DNA from 2 places in the Niveispirillum sp. GW835-FHT14G11 genome. Region 1 is predicted to be linked to the other one. Evidence: riboswitches for the same ligand, from Rfam matches in the RefSeq annotation. Region 1 holds a riboswitch; the other holds the start of a gene.

Region 1 (4,208 bases):
GGGTTCAGCAGCAGCGTTTCCACCGCCACCCTTCCATTGGGCCGGCCCGTCATCCGCCCACCGATATTCTCCAGCCCGGCGGCATTCATCATGTCATTGACGATGCCGCGCGTGCCCGGCACCTCACTCCCCGGCCGGTAGAGTGCCGCCGTGGGCCGTGGGCCCGGTCCGGGGCCGGCCAGGCGGGCCCGCAGATCGTCGGCAAGGCGCTGGCCCTCGGCATCCCTGCCCAGGGCCTTGGCCACCTGTTCGATCTGCGCCGGGATCTCGTCCAGCCGCTGCGCCGATTTCAGCTTCAGCACCGGCACGCCCAGCCGTTCCAGCATGCCCACCGTCTGGGCCCTGGCGTATCCACCGGCCACCACCAGATCGGGCTTCAGCATCAGCACGGCTTCCGCCGTCCCGTCATGCGTCACCATCCCGGCGGCCTGCGCGGCATAGGGCGACAGATGGTCGTCCCCCGCCAGCCGCGTCAGCCCGGCGATCTGGCTCGGCACGCCCAGCGCCAGCAGGAACTGGTCAGCGCAAAGCGACAGCGAAACCACACGCCCAGCGGGATGTGGGTTCGGCGCCGCCCCTACCGGGGTGGCCGTCAGGGCTGCCAGAAGCAGGGCGACGCCGATCCGCATCAGAACGTCACCGTCACGCCGCCATAGGCCGACCGGCCCGGCGCGCGATAGGTGCGAACCTCCTGGTAATCCTCATCGAACAGGTTCTCCACCCGGCCGAACAGGCTGACATTGTCCAGCACCGCCCAGCGGGCCGTGAAGTCCACGACGGTGTAATCATCCAGGATGGGCGCGGTGGCGGACGCCGTGTCGCGCTGCTTGCCGGCATAGCGCAGGGCGGCCCCCAGATCGATGCCCTGGGCGACGGTCCAGTCCACCGACGCGTTGATCGTGTCCTGCGGCCGGCGCGGCAGGTCGCGGCCCGTACGGCGGTCCTTGGCTTCCAGATAGGTATAGTTGGCCTGGATCAGCACGCTTTCCACCGGCTGCGCCTGGAAGGTCAGTTCCACACCCTTGGTCCGCGCCTTGGCGACATTGATATAGCCGTTGGAAAACGCGATCATGTTGTCATAAACATTGCGGAACAGGCTGGCGCCGAAGCTGACACGCCCATCCAGCAACGGCTGCTCGAACCCGGCATCCACGCCTTTGCCCTCTTCGGCCTTCAGGCTGGCATTGCCATAGAACGGGTCGTACAGCTGATACAGCGTCGGCGCCTTGTTGGCAGTGCCATAGCTGGCGCGCAGGATGGTGCCCGTGGTCGGCACCTCATACGCACCGGTGGCGCGCCAGGTGCCTTCCGTCCCGAACTGCTCATGATCATCGACGCGCCCGCCCAGGGTGACGGTCAGGTCATCGGTCAGGGCCGCCTGATACTGGGCAAAGGCCGACTTGGTGGTGACCTTGTCATCCAGGCCGGTGGTGGTGGTGGTGCCCACCGTGTTGGTGGTCTTGGCATCCTCCTCATCCACCGACAGGCCGATGGTGGCCACATCCTTGTCGCGCAGATGCAGATTGCCCTGATAATCCAGCGCCTTGCGCCGGCTGTCGAAGGTGGAGAAGCGATAGAAGCCCGTGGGTTCGTCGAAATCGCGGTCGGTGCCGGCATAGGATGCCGCCAGGCTGTTCTCGAACTTGCCATCCAGCAGTGACAGGCTGGCCGCACCGCGGACCTGCCACGTCTCCTTCTCCTGGTCCGACGGGCCATCGCCGCCGAACGGATCGAATTCGGTGTCCAGCCAGGACCAGCCGGCATTCAGGTCGAAGCGCAGTATCTCGCTGGCCTGGAAACCGACCCGGCCGCTGACGGAGCGGGCATCGGTGCCATCCTTCTCGTCGCCCACGAAGGTGCGGGAAAAACCGTCGGTGGACAGGTTGGCGGCCGACAGGGCGTAATCAGCCTGTTCGGTGCCGCCAGTCAGCGAGGCCTGCTGGCGGAAGGTGCCATAGGAACCGCCCTCGATCGTGCCGCGGATCCGGGTCTCGCCTTCGCCGCGCCGGGTGATGACATTGATCACGCCGGCCATGGCGTCATTGCCGTAAAGCGCGCTTTGCGGACCCTTCAGCACCTCAATCTTCTCGATATCGCCGGTCATCAGGCTGTTGAAGTCGAATTCGTTGTTGGCACCCGACGCGTCGTTCACTTCCACGCCGTCGATCAGCACCTTGACCATGCCGCTTTCCGACCCGCGCAGGCGGACGGTGGAGGTGCTGCCCAGCCCGCCATTGCGGGAGATGGACACGCCCGGCAGGCGCTTCAGCAGATCGATGGCCTGCACCTGCTGCCGGCGCTCGATCTCGGCGGCGTCGATGACATTGACCGTGCTGCCCACGCGGGCCTGCGCGGTCGGCACCTTGTTGGCGGTGACGATGATTTCGGCGACCTGGGTCGGGTCGGCCCATGCCGGCATGGCGGTCAGAATGGCGGCGGCACCCAGCAGGGTGGCGCGCAAATGGGTAATGTGGCTCACTTCTAAGGCTCCGATCCGTTCTTTTCTGACGAATCCGGAGGGATGTGCGTGCGGTCGGCATCGACAGCGCTCCGCCATGGCGGAACCTCTGCCTTCACACCGATATGCTGGACCTGATGATGGCCGCCACGGGCCCCTTTCCAAACAAACGTTCCACCCGCGCACTCCTTCGGAAGCGCCGGCGCGAAACGGTAAACCGTCCCATCGGGGCACCCCGCCCAATGGCCGCGCGACGCATTGCCGACGGCAGGTCTCCTGGCTCACGGGTCACAGCATCAGCCCGGCCTTCCCAGTTTCCCAGTGGCCATGTCGGGCTTCGCTCGCCGCTTACAGTTGCGGGGGCAGCTGCGGAATTTAACCGCATTCCCTTTTCACCCCCGTTGCCGGGGGAACCATCGATGCACGGGTCTTACCGCGCCCGCGAAGGGGGCGCAAGGAAACCCTTGGAGCCGCCCCGGCATGTCACCCCCGTCCATGTGGCATGGGGACAACAATGCGCCGCCTCGGGCGAAAATCGGCACCACCGTCAAAAAGCTTGAACAAAGCGCCGCTATTCTCACCCTGCGGTGGGAAAGGATCCGGCAAGCACGCGGGCGCAGCCATTCCCCCGAAGCCCCCAAGGGAAAATGCCCATGATCCGGTCGCTCCGTTCCTCCCTGAAGACACGTCTCGTCCTGTCCGGCGTCGGGCTTTGCCTGGGTCTGGGCATCGCGCTGACCATCGGTGCCGCCGTCCAGTCGCAGCGTACCACCGGCGGGCAGGTACGACAGGCCCTGGCGGAGGCGACGACGGGCTTCACCCTGATCGCGTCCGATCTGGTGGAAAACGCCATCGACAATGTCCGCATTGTCAACGCTCAGGCCGAAGGCGGGCTGCGGACAGGGGGTTTCACGCGGCAACTGCTGGCGGGCCAGACCACCGCTGCCGTGGCCGCCAACCCCGACATTGTCGGCGTAACCGTGGCGTTCGAGCCCGGTGGTTTCGACGGGGACGACACGGCCGGCAAGGGTCTGGAGGGTGCTGATGCATCGGGCCGCTTCGTGCCCTATTTCTTCCGCAAGTCCGACGGGACGGTAGGGGTTGAACCGCTGGTGATGACCCTGGAGGCCGGGATCAAGGAATGGTACCTGGACCCGCTGGCCGCCAACCGTACCATGCTGACCGCTCCCTATATCTATCCGGTGGAAGGCAAGGATGTGCTGATGGTCACCGTCAGCACACCGATCCGGCGTGACGGCAAGCCCGTGGGCATCACCACCACCGACATGGCCCTGACCGCCCTGCAGAAGCAGTTCGCCGCCTTCCGCCCGCTGGAACAGGGCGATGTGCGCCTGCTGGCCCAGAACGGCCACTGGGTGGTGCATCCGACGGCCGAGCAGTTGAACAAGCCAATGGAAAAGGGCCCCCTGGCCGATCTGGTGGCCCAGGCCCAGCAGGAAGACCATGCCATCCAGGCCAGCATCCGGCTGGAGGGGGAGGAACGGCTGGTCACCGCCGTGCCCTTGCGCTTCAAGGACGTTCAGGAACGCTGGGTGCTGGTCACCACGGTTCCGACCCGCGTGATCGACGCGGCCCTGACCCGGTCCGTCACCACCCTGTCCATCATCGCCATCGTGATGGTCGCGCTGGCTGCCGGCCTGTTCGTGCTGATGGGCAACAGCCTGGCCCGGCCCATCCTGGCCCTGACCGACGCCATGGCCCGCGTGCGGCGCGGCGACCTGACATCCGC
Region 2 (4,208 bases), on a different contig from region 1:
ATCTGCCGCCACCGCCGATGCCGGCCGGGCTGCATGGCGATCTGGCGGCCCTGGAACAGGCGCTGGACGAGTTCGCCCAGGCCGCCAGCCTGGCCCCGCGCCGCCTGCCGCCCTTGCGCGACCGCATCCTGGAACTGGCCTGGGCAACAGGTCTGGCGGCCGATCTGGGCTTCACACCCGATGCCGATCCCGATGCCATGCTGACCCGCCTGGATGCACATCTCTGCGATATCAAGGATATGCAGATCGGTGACGGGCTGCATGTGTTCGGCCGGCGGCAGGAGGCCAAGGGCGAGGCGCGGTTGCTGGCGGCAATTGCCCGATTTACGCGCGGGCGGGGGGAGGGGGCCGATGCCGCCCTGCCACCGGCTCTGGCGTTGGACATCCACTTGACCGACGATGTCGGGGCATTGATGTCGGTCCCGCCGGAGACAGTTTGGACTGGGTCGATCCCAGCAGCGTTGGGCGCCTGGGTGGAGGGTGTGCCCCCGACCTGCGGCCGGGTACGGGCGGCATTGGACAGGCTGGCGGCAGCATTGCTGGACGGCACTGTCCCACCATATCCCGGCTGGAGCCGTGTGCCTGGCATCCTGGCCGGGCTGCGCGAACGGATCGCACCGCGCATCGCCGCCAGTGCCGGGGCGGAGATCGCGGCGCTGCTGGCGGGATTGGATGGGCGCTTCGTGCGGCCGGGGCCGGGCGGGTCGCCGTCGCGCGGCCGGGCCGACACACTGCCCAGCGGGCGCAACCTGTTCGCGTTGGACCCGCGCGCCGTGCCCACGCCGACGGCCTGGGCCCTGGGCTGGAAGGCGGCGGATGCGGTCCTGACCCGGCATCTGCAGGATCAGGGCGACTGGCCGACGCGGCTGGTTGTGGATTGCTGGGGCAGTCCGACGCTGCGCACGGGCGGGGAGGAACTGGCGCTGGCCCTGGCATTGCTCGGCGTGCGGCCCTGCTGGGAGGGGGCGTCGGGCCGGGTGACGGGGATGGAGGTGCTGCCGGCGGGCGTGCTGGGCCGCCCGCGGGTGGATGTCACCCTGCGCATTTCCGGCCTGTTTCGGGACATGTTCCCTCAGCAATTGGCCCTGTTCGACCGCGCGGTGGCGGCCGTGGCGGCGCTGGCGGAGGGTCCGGACGTCAATCCGCTGGCCCTGCATGTGCGGCGGGAGGCGTTCGACCTAATGGCGTCCGGCCTGCCCGGCCCGATCGCGGAGCGTCATGCGGCGGCCCGCATCTTCGGGGCTGCCCCTGGCGCCTATGACGGGGCCGTCGGCGCGCTGATCGCCAGCGGCGACTGGCTTGACCGGTCGCAACTGGGCGCGGCCTATCTCGACGGTTCCTGTCATGCGTATGCACAGGGGCTGGACGGCGTGCCGCTGCCCCTGCAATGGCGACGGCGGGTCCAGGACAGCGACGCCCTGGTCCATGCCCAGGATCATCGCGATACCGATATCCTGAACAATGACGGCATGGTCGGGTTCGAGGGCGGGTTCGCGGCGGCGGCGGCCAGCCTGGGCGTCGAGCCTGCGCTCTATCACCTTGATAGTTCGGACTCCGAAATTATAACGGTGCGCACCCTGGCGGAGGAGACGGCGCGAACTTTGCGCGGGCGGGTGGTCAATCCGCGCTGGATCGCCGCCATGATGCGCCATGGCTATGCCGGGGCGGCGGAGATGGCAGTGGCCGTGGACAGTGCCTTCGCGCTGGCGGCTTTGGCTGGGGCCGCGCGGTCCCACCAGTTCGATCTGTTGTTCGACGCCTATGTGGCCGATGGGGCCGTGGCGGATTTCCTGCGGGCAGAGAACCCGGCGGCGGCCGGACACATTGCCATGCGGCTGGAGGAGGCGATGCGTCGTGGCTTCTGGCACTCGCGCCGCAACAGCACCGGTGCGGAGTTGGCGAGGCTGATGGTGGGTTACGACGGCTGAAGCGGTGGCAGGCGGGCAATCAGCCCCTTCTTCAGCGCCGGTGGTCTTGTGGCCCAGGGCAGCAGCCCGTCCCCCGATGCGGCCAGCAGGCGGGCAGCGGCCAACAGGTCGGCCGGCCCGGTGACGGGATCGACCTCCCCGAACAGGTACTGCCACCGACCAGGACATTGCAGGGCAGCCGAGGGGCCGTGATTGCAGTTGCCCAGGCAATCCACCACCTGCACCGCCACATCGGCGGGCTCTATCGCGCCCATGCCAACGGCAAGAACGGCGCCCGGGCGCGGGTCGGTTGCCAGATCGGGGTTGGTCCCCCGGCAGGACCGGCAGACGGAAACCGTGGGACGGGGGATGTTCGGGTCTGTCATAGGGCGGCAATAGACCGATGGCAGTCCTGCTTGTCAACCATGCGGGGGCGGGTCCATAGTGCCGCCGCTTCCAACGGTTGCCGGTTTCAACACCGGCATGAAAAGGGAACGCGGAACGGGACGGACCCCATCCAACCCTCTAGCCGCGGCTGCCCCCGCAACTGTGAGCGGCGAGCGTTCGATCCATCATGCCACTGGTCCCGTTCGGGATCGGGAAGGCGGATTGGGCGCGTGGTCAGCCGCAAGCCAGGAGACCTGCCGGTGGAACCATAGCCATGACCGTCCTCGGAGGGAGGACGCAAAGGAGGAAGTATGTCGCTTCTGTTCCGCCGCGCCACGGCCTGCGGCGCCGCATTGCTCACCACCAGTCCGGCCTTCGGGCACCATATGATGGATGGCGAACTGCCCGCCACCTTCACCCAAGGGCTGCTGTCCGGCCTTGGCCACCCGGTCATCGGGCCGGACCATCTGGCCTTCATCCTGGCGGCCGGGTTGGCGGTTGCCGTTGCCCGTCTGCCACTGATGCTGCCGGTGCTATTCGTGGCGCTGTCCTGCCTGGGCGTGGGCGTGCATGTTGCCGGCATGAACCTGCCGGCGGCAGAGATCGTCGTGGCTTTGTCTGTGCTGGTTGCCGGTGGCGCGATCGCCAGCGGCCGGACTCTGCCGGTGGCGGCCTGGGCCGGGCTGTTCGCCCTTGCCGGCCTGTTCCACGGTTATGCCTATGGTGAATCGATCTTCGGGGCCGAAGCGACGCCGGTCGCCGCCTATTTGCTGGGGCTGGCGGTGATCCAGTCGGTTATCGCCGTTGGGACAGCGTTGCTGCTGCGCCACCGCGCCTGGATCGCCGGCGCGCTGCCACGCTTGCTGGGCGGGGTTGTGGCGTTGGTTGGGTTGGCGGCACTGGCCGGTCAGGTCTGACCGGCGGGTCTGTGCCGCGCGGCTGCCGGACCCGAGCGGCACAGACCCTTCACAACCGCGACCACCGCGCCGGCCCTCACCACCTGCGGTTCGCCAATCATTTTTGTTGCCAAAAATTATCATACTAATCATACCCAGGTAACGATCTCAGATAATAAATTGGGGGGAGACGATGTCGCGTTCCGCTGTCCTGTCTGGTCTGGCCCTGGCCGTCGGTTTCGCCAGCAGCACCTTTGCGGCGCCGGAGCCCAAAGTGGCGACCGTGCAGGTCGATCCCTCCCGCCCCGATTGGGAGAACCCGGCCGTCAATGAACGCGGCCGCCTGCCGGCCAGCGCCACGATGTTCCCGTTCGAAACGCGCGAAGCCGCTTTGGCGGGCGACCGGGCGGCATCGACGCGGCATTTGTCGCTGGACGGGCTGTGGAAGTTCCATTTCTCCCCTTCCGCCCTGGCGCTGCCCACCGGGTTCGAGAAGCCGGATTATGATGTTTCCACCTGGAAGGACATCAAGGTGCCGGCCATGTGGCAGGCAGAGGGATACGACCATGCCCGCTATAACAACGTCATCTACCCGTTTCCACCCAACCGGCCGCTGATCCCGCATGAGATGAATACGGTCGGCTCCTACCGCCGAGATTTCGATCTGCCGGCCGGCTGGGACGGGCAGGATGTCATCCTGCATATCGGTGCCGCCGGTGCTGCCTATGATGTCTGGGTCAACGGGCAGAAGGTGGGCTATGCGGAGGACAGTAAGCTTCCCAGCGAATTCGACATCACCCGCTTCCTGAAGCCCGGCCGCAACATGGTGGCGATGCAGGTCTTTCGCTGGTCCGACGGCTCCTATCTGGAGGATCAGGATTTCTGGCGCGTGTCGGGGATCGAGCGCTCGGTCCGGCTGGTCGCGGTACCCAAGACCCGCATCCGTGACCTGTTCGTGCGCGCCGGTCTGGACAAGGACTATCGCGACGGAACCCTGTCCGTCGATGTCGCCGTCACC

What was found. Region 1 has a riboswitch for cobalamin ahead of AC1Q7F_RS13300 (TonB-dependent receptor plug domain-containing protein). Riboswitches for the same ligand answer to the same signal wherever they lie in the genome.
Region 2: it holds a riboswitch for cobalamin, as region 1 does, so the genes downstream of both, AC1Q7F_RS20965 (HupE/UreJ family protein) here and AC1Q7F_RS13300 (TonB-dependent receptor plug domain-containing protein) in region 1, are expected to answer to the same signal.

The regions. Positions count from the first base shown of each region.
Region 1 is NZ_JBXAFZ010000006.1:214,772-218,979, reverse strand. Features, by position in the region: gene AC1Q7F_RS13305 (ABC transporter substrate-binding protein) at 1-629, opposite strand, end outside; gene AC1Q7F_RS13300 (TonB-dependent receptor plug domain-containing protein) at 629-2,479, opposite strand; cobalamin riboswitch at 2,708-2,891, opposite strand; gene AC1Q7F_RS13295 (methyl-accepting chemotaxis protein) at 3,112-4,208, shown strand, end outside.
Region 2 is NZ_JBXAFZ010000011.1:261,588-265,795, forward strand. Features, by position in the region: gene cobN (cobaltochelatase subunit CobN) at 1-1,928, shown strand, start outside; gene AC1Q7F_RS20960 (DUF1636 family protein) at 1,916-2,293, opposite strand; cobalamin riboswitch at 2,351-2,570, shown strand; gene AC1Q7F_RS20965 (HupE/UreJ family protein) at 2,606-3,211, shown strand; gene AC1Q7F_RS20970 (glycoside hydrolase family 2 TIM barrel-domain containing protein) at 3,384-4,208, shown strand, end outside.